4 regions of the Hydrogenoanaerobacterium saccharovorans genome follow, and region 2 is predicted to be linked to each of the others. Evidence: predicted binding sites of a transcription regulator. Region 2 holds the regulator's gene; each other region holds the start of a gene.
The links. The regulator HrcA, encoded in region 2, represses chaperone genes, less so after heat shock. The targets are predictions, from matches to a motif close to TGTTAGCACTCNNNNNNNNNGAGTGCTAACA.
Positions count from the first base shown of each region.

Region 1: the regulator HrcA is predicted to act here: its motif matches at 1,288-1,318, upstream of clpB (ATP-dependent chaperone ClpB).
Region 3: the regulator HrcA is predicted to act here: its motif matches at 1,504-1,534, upstream of htpG (molecular chaperone HtpG).
Region 4: the regulator HrcA is predicted to act here: its motif matches at 1,898-1,928, upstream of EDD70_RS09500 (co-chaperone GroES).

Region 1 is NZ_RKRD01000001.1:738,893-742,080, reverse strand. It holds gene clpB (ATP-dependent chaperone ClpB) at 1-1,247, opposite strand, end outside; gene EDD70_RS03415 (DUF2500 family protein) at 1,464-1,787, shown strand; gene EDD70_RS03410 (hypothetical protein) at 1,981-2,184, opposite strand; gene EDD70_RS03405 (galactose/methyl galactoside ABC transporter permease MglC) at 2,207-3,188, opposite strand, start outside.
Region 2 is NZ_RKRD01000002.1:82,589-85,776, reverse strand. It holds gene dnaK (molecular chaperone DnaK) at 1-666, opposite strand, end outside; gene grpE (nucleotide exchange factor GrpE) at 767-1,330, opposite strand; gene hrcA (heat-inducible transcriptional repressor HrcA) at 1,402-2,433, opposite strand; gene EDD70_RS10455 (helix-turn-helix domain-containing protein) at 2,581-2,787, opposite strand; gene EDD70_RS14945 (hypothetical protein) at 2,810-2,974, opposite strand; gene EDD70_RS14940 (hypothetical protein) at 3,089-3,188, shown strand, end outside.
Region 3 is NZ_RKRD01000001.1:891,573-894,760, forward strand. It holds gene EDD70_RS04150 (HelD family protein) at 1-1,344, shown strand, start outside; gene htpG (molecular chaperone HtpG) at 1,556-3,188, shown strand, end outside.
Region 4 is NZ_RKRD01000001.1:2,041,049-2,044,236, forward strand. It holds gene groL (chaperonin GroEL) at 1-1,472, opposite strand, end outside; gene EDD70_RS09500 (co-chaperone GroES) at 1,572-1,856, opposite strand; gene EDD70_RS09505 (trimeric intracellular cation channel family protein) at 2,217-2,837, shown strand; gene EDD70_RS09510 (lysoplasmalogenase family protein) at 2,840-3,188, shown strand, end outside.

The sequences.
Region 1 (3,188 bases), on a different contig from region 2:
ATTTCCGTCGGCATTGAATCAATCTCTGTACGTATCATTGCACATGCTTCGTCCACCAAGTCAATCGCCTTATCCGGCAGAAAACGGTCGGAGATATAGCGATTAGAAAGCGTAGCTGCAGCAATGAGCGCCTGGTCTTGAATCTTAACACCGTGGAACACTTCGTAGCGCTCTTTCAGCCCGCGCAGTATAGAAATGGTATCCTCCACGGTCGGCTCGGTCACGAGTACCGGTTGAAAACGACGCTCCAACGCAGCATCTTTTTCGATATACTGGCGGTACTCGTTGAGCGTGGTGGCACCAATACAATGCAGCTCACCGCGCGCAAGCATTGGTTTTAAGATGTTGCCCGCATCCATTGCACCATCGGTTTTGCCCGCACCAACAATGGTGTGCAGTTCATCGATAAATAAGATGATTTTGCCCTCGCTCTTTTTGATTTCGCCCAATACCGCTTTCAGACGTTCTTCAAATTCGCCGCGGAATTTCGCACCGGCAATCAGTGCACCCATATCTAGCGAGAATATTTTGCGGTTTTTTAATGAGTTGGGCACGTCACCGCGAACAATACGCAACGCCAGCCCTTCGGCAATAGCGGTTTTGCCAACGCCCGGCTCACCAATCAGCACGGGGTTGTTTTTGGTTTTACGCGAAAGAATACGAATAACATTACGGATTTCGCTGTCTCGCCCGATGACAGGGTCAAGTTTATGGTTTTTTGCAAGTTCAACCAAATCCTGCCCGTATTTTGCTAGTACGTCGTAAGTATCTTCGGGGGTATCACTGGTAACTCTGGTGTTACCTCGTACCGTTTGCAATACGGAAAGAAATTTGTTTTTATCCAGATTGTATGCACTGAACACTTTGCGCATCGCATTGTTCGGTTTTTCTAAAACTGCGAGAAAAATATGTTCCACCGAGACAAACTCATCTTTCATCTTATCGGCTGTTTTCTCCGCCGCAACAAGGGCTGTATCCACCTCGTGCGATATATAGATTTCTCCGCTCTTGCGCCCTGAACCGGTTACGCCCGGCAGTTTGTTAATTTCTGCTTTTACCGATTGCGCAAAATTTTGTGCATCTATATTCATCTTTTTCAGCAGCTGCGGAATGAGTCCGCTTTCTTGCTCGACAAGCGCATAGATGAGGTGCTCTTGTTCTATTTGCATATTTTGATTTTCAATTGCCAAATTCTGTGCGTTCTGCAACGCCTCTAAAGATTTTTGCGTAAATTTTTGAGCATTCATGCGACCACTCCTTTTTATAGTCATGAATCATTTTATATAATGTTAGCACTCAATGACATAGAGTGCTAACATTATAATAGCGCAAGATATCAAAAAAAACAAGTATAAATTGTTAATATTTATTAAACCGCATGATTTTCTGGAAAAATGCTAACATTTTTAAGCAGAGCATGTTAAAATAATAATATTATTATTCTTAGAATGGAGATGCTTTTTATGAGCCCTTTTACATGGATTTTAATAATTGGCGCGATTGCAGTAGTTGTTTGGCTGTTTCTACGCAAGAGGGGCGCTAAAGAACAAGTGGCACAAGCGAAAATATTGGATAAAAAAGCCGTTGCCCATCAGCCGCGGGGCAACGATGATGATTCTTTTCACACAGACTGTATCGTAAACTTTCAAGTTGCAAATAAAAATCTTTCTTTAATTGTCAACCGCTCATTTTACGATTCAGTACAGGTTGGAGCAGAAGGAAAACTCACTTTTAAAAAAGATGTTTTTATTGATTTTGAGGACAACAACCCCAGAACCTATCGGTAATACTATTTCGCATTTAAAAAGCTTTACAGCTTTTTAAATCTCAGCAATTCAGTGTGCTGCCAAAGCGGCAGCGCATAGCATCGTACAGCATTTGCACAACCTTTGCTTGTAGCCGCGTTTTACACAGCTAACCAGTACAACGTAAAAAAAGCCTTACATTTCAAAAAGAAATGTAAGGCTTTTTATTTTGCAACTAAGCGGTTCTTCCGGCAACCATGCCCAGAATTACAGTTACAACAATCGCTGCAATCAGCAGTTTGATGATGATATCCAATGTATGCACCGTTACAGGAATTTTATCGTACAATTTTTCTTTTGCATTTTTTTGCTCGGGCTTTGGTTGTGTTACATCATTGTTGTTACTCTGCTTTTCAGGTACAGGGATATTCTCTTGCATATGCCGCTGCCGCCTTTCAGTCTTATTTTTTCGCGAGGTATTTTCTCAAGTCGAGGGCAACCGCAACGATAATAACAAGACCCTGTACAATGTAGGTATAGTCGGTTGGTACACCCAAGAACTGCATGGATATTTTAAGAATCTCGAATACAAGTACACCTACAAGGATACCTGAAACTCTACCAACACCACCATTGGTGGAAACACCACCGATGGTACAACCTGCAATTGCTTCCAACTCGTAGCCCATACCCATGTTAACACTGGTACCGCCCGATTTAGCAGCCAGCAAAAAGCCACCAAGACCGTAAAGCAGTGCAGCGAGTGTATAAATAGCAATTTTGGTTTTACTGGTATTAACACCTGCAACCTCTGCGGCATTTTCGTTACCGCCAATTGCATACATATATTTACCATGACGGGTTTTGTTGTACAAAAACCACATAAACAGGCCGCATCCAAGCGCTACAAACAGCAAGTAAGGTAAAAATTTAATATCAAATAATTTACCATTTGCTACATCGGTAAAACTCTTTTTAAACCCGCCAATCGGTTTGGCTCCCGTATATACCAGACAAATACCATATACCAGAGTTTGCATACCGAGTGTTGCAATAAATGGCGGTACTTTAAGAAACGAAATAACCGAGCCGTTTATGGCGCCAAATATACCGGAAACAATCAGAACAAGTATTAACACCAACCATACCGGCATATCAGGTAAGTTGTGAAAAAACTTATCCGAGTAATCCGGTTTTTGCAACAATGTAGCTGCAATGCAGGCAGCTAAACCTGCAATACGGCCTGCCGAAAGGTCGGTGCCTTTTGTAATAAGGCATCCAGAAACACCCAACGCAATAATAAAACGAGGAGCAACGTTCATAATGAGGTTTACAAAGTTATTTGCCGAAAAGAAATTGTCTTTTCTAAAACCTACATAAAATGCTATGAGCACCATTAAAATAATAATGGCATTGTTTAGCATAAAAGATTTAATACTTTTT
Region 2 (3,188 bases):
GTCAATGCCGGTATCTTTTTTGAATTCGGAAGCAAGGTAGTTGATCACGCGCTCGTCAAAGTCGTCACCGCCCAGCTTGTTGTTGCCTGCGGTAGCAAGAACCTCTTGTACACCGTCGCCCATCTCGATGATGGAAACGTCGAAAGTACCGCCGCCAAGGTCGTATACCATTATTTTTTGATCATTTTCTTTATCTACACCGTAAGCCAGTGCCGCAGCGGTAGGCTCGTTGATGATACGTTTTACATCAAGGCCTGCAATTTTGCCTGCGTCTTTGGTTGCCTGTCTCTGCGCATCGGTAAAGTATGCGGGAACAGTGATAACTGCCTCGGTTACCTTTTCGCCCAGATAAGCCTCTGCATCTGCCTTTAATTTTTGCAGAATCATTGCAGAAATTTCTTGCGGGGTGTAAGTTTTATCGTCGATGTGTACTTTGTAGTCGGAGCCCATATGTCTTTTAATCGAACTGATGGTGCGCTCGTGGTTGGTAACAGCCTGACGTTTTGCAACCTGACCAATCATTCTTTCGCCGGTTTTTGCAAATGCCACTACAGACGGCGTGGTGCGTGCGCCCTCGGCGTTTGCAATAACAACCGCCTCGCCGCCTTCCATAACGGCTACGCAAGAGTTTGTTGTACCTAAGTCAATGCCAATGATTTTTCCCATAAATGATTCCTCCAATAGTCGGCGCTGTGCGCCCAAGTTTTAATGCGGTATACACCGCCGGTGTTTCGTAATTATTTATACTTATGAGCAAAGCTCTTTGTTAGTTGGCTACCTGAACCATGGCGTGGCGCAATACCTTGTCGCCAATTTTATAGCCTTTTTGGAATACTGCCGCAATTATGTTTTCACCGAGGGTTTCACTCTCGATATGCATTACGGCATTGTGCAGGTTGGGGTCGAACTCTTTGCCTTCCGCCTCAATTTCTTCTACATTCAGCGCTTTCAGGCATTCTTTAAATGATGTCAGTATCATTTCTACGCCTTTTTTAAACTCTGCATCGGCGCATTCGCTTTCCATAGCGCGGTCGAAGTTATCCAATATCGGTAAAAATTTGGTTACCGTTTGTGCAACCGCCTCGGGGTAAATCTCAAGGCGTTCTTTTTGCGAACGTTTGCGGTAGTTGTCGTACTCGGCAAGGGTTCGCATCAGCTTGTCGCTCATTTCTTCCAGCTGCGTTTTCAGCAAATCAACCTCACTTACTTCTTGTTGAGCAGCAGTTTCTTCCGCAACAGCTTCTTCTGTGTTAACTGCCTCTGTTTTTACTTCGTCCGCCTGAACCTCTTCAGCCTGCGGTGCAGTTTCTTTTGCTTTTTTTGCAGACACTTTTTTGTCTCCTCTCAGCAGCGGGTTTCCGCTTTTGGTATTCAGCGGGATGCCCCGCTGTTTTTATGCCATTAATCTTCGTTTTCAAGGGTATCTGATAACAGTTTTCCTAATGTCTTCGCAAAGTATTCCAGATGCGGTATTAACTTTTGATAGTTCAGCCGAACAGGGCCGACCACACCAATTGCACCACAGCTGTCTTTGCCTATTTTGTAGGTAGCAACCACCACCGAAGAATCGGTGAGCTCCGAAATCGGGTTTTCTTTACCGATCGAAATCTGAACACCCTCTTTTTGAAAGGGGAGTATCTCGGTAATTTTATCACGGTCGCCTATGGTAGTAAGTAAATCGTGTGCCACAGCGTCAAATTCTTTATAGCCTAGAAGATTTGTTTCGCCGCTTGCAAAATACTGGCCGTCATTAATCGCCTTGCAAAGCTCGTAAATACCTGCCAGCAGCGGGGTAAACACACGGGAGTATTCGCCCAGCGCAACCGCTACCGAACTGACATACATCGTAGAAATTTCGTCCATCGAGCGCCCGCCAAAACGGTTGTTTGCAAACTTGTTAAAGAACTCGATGATTTCGCGGTTCAAATTATAGTCTACGCGCGACACCTTATTTTTAATCACGCCGTTGGACGCCACCACCAACATAACCACGGTACGGCGGTCTACAGGCACAATCTCGATACGGCGTACGGTGACATGCTTGGGTGTAATGGTAGTGGAGATGGTAGCACAGTTGGTAAAATGCGCCAACGCATTGGCTGCATCCTCTAGCAAGCGGTCGGGGTCAGGGTCTTTTACATTAAACAGTGCATCAATTTCGTCACGCTCTTCTTCTGTCAGGGGCTTACAGTGCATTAGCTGATTGATATACACCCTGTAGCCAAGGTGCGAAGGGACTCTGCCCGCAGAAGTATGCGGCTGTTCAAGCAGCCCCATATCGAACAGCGCAGACATCTCGTTGCGGATGGTGGCGGGAGATACCTGAAATTCAAGCATCTGCGCCAATGTTTTGCTGCCGATTGGTTCGCCGGTACGAATGTAGTTCTCGACGATAGCTGCAAGTATCTTCAATTTTCTTTGGTCAATCTCCACAGCTTATCACCTCTGAATTGGTTTTAGCACTCTTATCTTTCGAGTGCTAACAACTATTATTTTACACGGAAATCTGCTTTTGTCAAGCGACTTCATAAATTATTTACAAAAAAATAGCAGTCATTCATCTGACTGCTAATCCAATTATTATTCTAAGGGGTAGTTTCTTTTTTCGCTGCTGATTCCGCAGATATAATTTAAATCTACGTTATAGAACTTTGCTAATTTTATCATGCTTTCTAAAGGAATACGTATTTTGCGTGTCTCATAATCAGAGTAGGTTTTTTGACCAACATGGAGCAACTCTGCAATTTGTATTTGCTTTAGATCTTTATCTTCACGCAAAGCTCGCATTCTGTGTGCATAATCATAATTATTAGTTCTTTCCATTATCGTCAGGAAATTTTTGTTCTATATAGTTTATAAGAATCGTCTCAACCATATTAGAAAGGTTTCTGTTTTCATTTTTTGCACAAAGTCTTAACTTATCTACAAGTTCTTCGTTTAAACGAAATGTAAAGTTCTTTTTTTCAATTCCCATCTTTATCACCATCTCTACTATATATTACAATGTATTACAATTTCAAACCTTATATTGCATTGCAATATATTATATAGTATTATGTATACAATATTCGAATTGAGGTGATAGTATATGCCAAACTACGAAAAAATGTACAACGTGCTGTTTAACAAGATAACCAATGTAATTGAACAATTACAGGCAGCACAGCAGGTTACAGAAGAAATTTATG
Region 3 (3,188 bases), on a different contig from region 2:
TTCGGCACCCATATTACAATCAAAAGCCGCAACAGTATACTGGAACAATTGGTCTCGGACGGAGACAAAAAACAGCAAGCATTGCTGAAAGAATCGTTGGAGTTCCAACTCTCGTCTGATTTTTGTGAAATTTTAAACCGCTTTATCGCTTATTATGAACGCAGTTTACTTGATATTCCCGACATTTATTACGGGGGTAAATGCCTTGTAACGCGGCAGGCACTGCGTGAAGAATTGCTGCACAGCAGGGTGAACATGCCTGTGGCAAAACGCCTGCGTATTATTGAAGAAAAATTATTTGAAAAACTGCACAAAGCCAAAAAGACCAGGCTTGCACAGCTAGAGAAGTTTGTTCTTGACCACCCTGAGCACCAATTTGAGGTAAAAGCGCAGGCTAGGCTTTTATCCATTAAAGAGATTACTGTGCTTGCACATAAAATCAGAACATTCACACGTATAAATGTTCTGTCTGTCTACAAAGAATTGGTTGCAGATAAAGAATTGTTTTGCCGAATTGCAGGTGAGATTAAGCTCCCCGAACATATCGATGAGCTGCTAGACTTTATAAGTAAAAACCTGCGCAGTAATGCAGTAGGTTATGCCGAAGGAATGGCACTGCTTTACCTGCAAGTAAAAATGCTGGGTGTTAAACCCCACAGTAACATCAAACAGGTGGTTATCGATGAGGCGCAAGATTATTACTCTATGCACTACAGGATTTTGAGCACTATCTTGCCAAACGCCCGCTACACCATATTGGGTGATGTGAATCAGACGATTGCAAAACAGGCAGATTTTACGCTGTACGAAGAAATCAAGAGCATTTTGGGTAAACGTAAAAATACGCTCGCCACTATGAATAAAAGCTTTCGCTGTTCAACCGAAATCAGCGAATTCAGCCGCCGTTTTATCGATAGTGACACGCGGCAGCAAAGTTTTGACCGTCATGAACAAGAACCGGAGATACGCTCGGCGAAAACTGTGCCCGAACTGGATGCGCAACTGCTTAACGACATTGCGATATGCAAAGAGCAAGGCTTTGGTTCATTGGCGGTGTTGTGCAAAAGTTTTGCGCAGGCACATGAACTGTACCATCGTATTTCAGATAAAGCCGACCTTCGTCTTGTAGGCGAATATACCGAGGATATTGGGTTGGGAACTTATATTCTGCCTATTTACATGGCGAAGGGGCTAGAGTTCGATGCGGCTTTTGTTTACGGTACAGACAGTGATGCTTATGTGACGGAGGATGACAGAAAGCTGCTTTACGTAGCTTCTACCCGCCCTTTGCACCGCCTTTACTTGTACCATACCGGCAAATTGAGCAAACTGATTGAAGAATAGTTGTTGCTTAAAACAAATAATGTAATTAAAATATTGTTGAGAAAAGGGCAGAATTGTTCTGCCCTTTTTGTTTTATGATATAGTTACGAATTCAATTTTTAAAAATCTGTAAACTGCAATAATCTCTCTTGATTTTTGGCAGAGTTTGTACTATAGTATTATTAGCACTCTGGCACAATGAGTGCCAAAATACATCGAAGGTGGAATTGCAATGGCTACAAAACAATTTAAAGCAGAATCAAAACGTCTGCTGGATTTAATGATCAATTCAATTTATACCCACCGCGAAATATTTCTGCGCGAACTCATTTCCAACGCAAGCGATGCAATCGATAAGCTATACTATAAATCGCTCAGCGATGGCAGCACAGGCTTATCGCGCGATGATTTCGCCATAAATCTTTCTGTGGATAAAGCTGCACGTACAATCACACTGAGCGATAACGGCTGCGGTATGACGAAAGAAGAACTTGAACAGAACCTTGGTACTATCGCCAAAAGCGGATCTTTGGCATTTAAAAAAGAAAATGCCGATAAAGAGAATAAAGACGATATTGACATTATTGGCCAATTCGGTGTTGGCTTTTATTCTGCATTTATGGTAGCAGACTGCGTTAAAGTAATCAGTAAGGTGTGTGGCAGCGACGAAGCATACTGCTGGGAGTCGCATGGTGTAGACGGTTACACGATTGAACCCTGTGAAAAAGAAGGACATGGCACCGATGTTATCCTCACTGTGAAGACGAATAAAGATGAAGAAAACTACGATGAATTTCTGGAATCTTATCGCTTACAGCAAATCGTCCGCAAATACTCCGATTATATCCGTTACCCTATAAAGATGGAAGTTGAAAAACGCCGCCCCAAAGAGGGAGGAGAAGAAAACGAAACCGAAACCTACACCGAGGTAGAAACCCTCAACAGTATGGTGCCGTTGTGGAAGAAAAACAAGAGCGAAATTACTGCGGAAGAGTACAACAACTTTTATAAAGAGAAGTTCTATGATTTTGAAGACCCCGCCAAGGTTATCCACAGCAGTACCGAGGGCAGTGCAACCTACAACGCGTTGCTGTTCATTCCTGCGCGCGCACCCTACAATTATTACACACGCGATTACGAAAAGGGTTTGCAGCTTTATGCCAGCGGCGTAATGATTATGGACAAGTGTGCCGACCTGCTGCCGGATTGCTTCAGCTTTGTGCGCGGCTTGGTTGATTCGCAAGATTTAAGTCTCAACATCTCGCGTGAGATGCTGCAACACGACAGACAGCTTAAAATTATTGAGGGCAGGCTCGAAAAGAAAATTAAAAGCGAACTGCTTGCTATGCTCAACGGTGAGCGTGATAAATACGAGGCATTCTTTAAAAACTTTGGGTTGCAGCTAAAATACGGCGTATACAGCGAATACGGTGCGAAAAAAGATTTGCTCAAAGATTTGCTGCTGTTCTATTCCTCCAGCGAGAAAAAGCTGGTCACCATTGCGGAATACATCGGCAGAATGAAAGAGGACCAGAAGAATATCTACTATGCATCCGGTGAAACAGTTGAGCGTATTGATCACCTGCCGCAAATTGAATTGCTCAAAGATAAAGGCTATGAAATACTCTATCTCACCGATGATGTGGATGAATTTGCACTTACCATGATGCATGAATATGACGGTAAAGAGTTTAAGTCTGCCGCTAGCAGTGACTTAAACCTTGAAAGCGAAGAGGAAAAAGAAGCGGCAAAGAAGCAGACAGAAGATAACAAAGACCTGCTTGCTTTGATGAAAGAGGCATTGGGCGATAAAGTAACAGCAGTTTCCCTTTCACAACGTCTAAAAACGCATCCTGTTTGTCTTG
Region 4 (3,188 bases), on a different contig from region 2:
GCAGGAATCATATCACAGTACAATTCTTTGTAAACATCGTAGCCGTAACCAACCTTGCGGGAACGTTTAATTTTATCAATGATCACCGAGCCGTCAACACCTGCGTTAACAGCAATTTGGCGAATAGGCTCTTCCAACGCTTTGGCAACAATTCTAACACCTGTTTTTTCGTCGCCCTCGCAGTTGTTGAGGATTTTCTCAACAGCAGGAATTGCGTTAATCAGTGCTACGCCGCCGCCTGCAACGATGCCCTCTTCCACTGCAGCTTTTGTTGCAGCCAAAGCATCCTCTATGCGGAGTTTTTTCTCTTTCATTTCAATTTCGGTAGCAGCACCTACTTTGATAACTGCTACGCCGCCTGCCAATTTTGCAAGGCGCTCTTGCAGCTTCTCTTTATCAAATTCAGACGTTGTGGTTTCGATTTGAGCACGAATTTGTGCAACGCGGGCTTTGATTTCGTTCGAATCGCCTGCACCGCCCACAATGATGGTGTTCTCTTTTTGAACTTTAACCTGACGTGCACGTCCAAGCTGATCCATAGTGGTTTCTTTGAGGTCAAGACCCAACTCTTCGCTGATAACCTGACCGCCTGTCAGTGTAGCAATATCACGGAGCATCTCTTTACGTCTGTCGCCAAAGCCGGGGGCTTTTACAGCAACGCATGTAAAGGTACCGCGCAATCTGTTTACGAGCAAAGTGGTAAGTGCTTCCCCCTCAATATCCTCGGCGATAATAACCAGTTTTTTACCGGACTGTACAATTTGCTCAAGCAGAGGGAGAATCTCTTGAATTGCAGAGATTTTTTTATCTGTGATGAGGATGAGAGCATCATCGATAACAGCTTCCATCTTCTCGGTATCGGTAACCATGTAGGGGGAAACATAACCGCGGTCAAACTGCATACCCTCAACAACTTCGCTGTAGGTCTCTGCCGTTTTAGATTCTTCAATGGTGATAACGCCGTCGGCAGACACCTTGTCCATAGCCTCGCTGATAAGGGTTCCGATTGTTTCATCTCCGCAAGAAACGGTAGCAACTCTTGCAATATCTGCCGAGCCCGAAACCATTTTCGAGTTTTCAATTACAGATGCAACTGCAGCTTCCACTGCTTTTGCCATACCTTTTTTAACGATCATGGGGTTTGCACCGGCAGCAACGTTTTTCATACCCTCACGTACCAATGCCTGTGCAAGCAGTGTTGCGGTTGTGGTACCGTCACCGGCAGCATCGTTGGTTTTGGTAGCAACCTCTTTCACAAGCTGTGCGCCCATATTTTCGTATGCATCTTCCAGTTCAATCTCTTTGGCAATGGTTACACCATCATTGGTAATAAGGGGTGCGCCGAATTTTTTGTCAAGAACAACGTTACGTCCTTTGGGGCCAATTGTTATTTTGACGGTATCAGAAAGCTTATCAATACCGGCCTGAAGCGCTTTTCTGGCTTCTTCACCGTAAATAATCTTTTTTGCCATAGTAAATTCCTCCTAATAATGTTAGTGTGTTGTGCGTTTCGCATTTTGTTTGTGGTAAAATAGGGGTTTAGCCCTAAATGTTTACGTTAATTTGTATGCTTATTCTACAATTGCAAGGATATCGTCTTGACGAAGAATAGTATACTCGTTGCCGTCAATTTTTACCTCGGTGCCGGAATATTTACTCATGAGAACCTTATCGCCAACTTTTAGGTACATTTTTACTTCTTTGCCGTCAACAACTCCGCCCGGGCCAACTGCTACAACCTCAGCCACCTGTGGTTTCTCTTTTGCTGCGCCGGCAAGAATGATACCGCTTTTTGTGGTTTCTTCTGCCTCAACCATTTTGATTACAACTCTGTCTGCAAGAGGTTTGATTGTCATTTTTTACTCCTCCAATTATATAAATATTTTTTAGACAATTTGTTTAGCACTCTTTATATTGGAGTGCTAAATACTATTCTAATCATTTTTTCTAAAATTGCAATAGATATTTTTAATTTTTAATAAAAATCTATAAAAGTTAACATATTTGTAAAAATTGCTAGCGTTTCTGCCAGAAATCAATGCTTGTATGCAAAAAAATACGCCTTACCTGCTCAATACAGCAAGGTAGCTGCAGCAATACTACGATAGCTATGCTTCAATACTATGAAAAATTCTTGTCCGCGCAACAAATCATATTGCATTTTTCTTGTTTATGTGATGAAATAGAAGTAGGTTTTTTGAAGGATGGAAAAAATTATGGGTGTATTGACGGTTCTTGAAAGTATTGGGGTATTTGCATTTGCCATGTCGGGCGCATATGTGGCTATTCAAAAGAATATGGATTTATTCGGGATATATACACTTGCAATCATTACTGCTATGGGCGGAGGTATTACGCGCGATGTGGTGATGAGCCGGGGTGTACCTGTGTTTTTTTCGAGTTACCGCTCGTTTTTTATTATTTTGATCGCCGCAACTCTAGTAATTTTTCTTAAAAACTATCATAAATGGACGTTTATCATCACTATTATGGATGCAATCGGTCTTGCTGTATTCACGGTGGATACGTGCATGAAGGCAATTGCATCGCACTATAATTTGCTGGCTTTTGTTTTTGTGGCAGTTATCACCGCGGTAGGCGGCGGTGTAATACGCGATGTTTTGTGCAGCCGCGTCCCCACTATTTTTCGTAAAGAAATCTATGCAACAGCATCGCTGACAGGGGCATTGCTGTTTTGGGCATTGTATCGCTTTGCGGGGCAGCTTGTCACCGGTTATATCTGTATTGCATTTGTGATTATATTTCGCCTTGCAAGTGTATATTTTAGTTTTAATTTACCTAAAATTAAACAAATTAGCCATCGAGAGGAGCATTAATCGTGGTTACCTATCTGCTTCTGCCGCTGATGCTTATCAGTTTAAGTTTTTACATTTACTCAGTATATCGCTGCCGATTGCTTACCAGAGTCGTTTTAAAAGCATTTACCAGCGCGGTGTTTATTGCAATTGCAATACTGGCACATTGGGCAGGCAACGGCAATTTAAGTTATTTTGTTTTTACTATTATTGCATTGATTTTATGCACTTTTGGTGATGTTTTTTTGGAAATAGCAAAACACGATTCTCTCGGCATCAACTACTTTGTTTATGCATTAAGCGCATTTTTCACCGCACATATTGCCTTTTTGGTTTTGTTCTGCCGTATTACAGGGGTATATTCGTTGGATT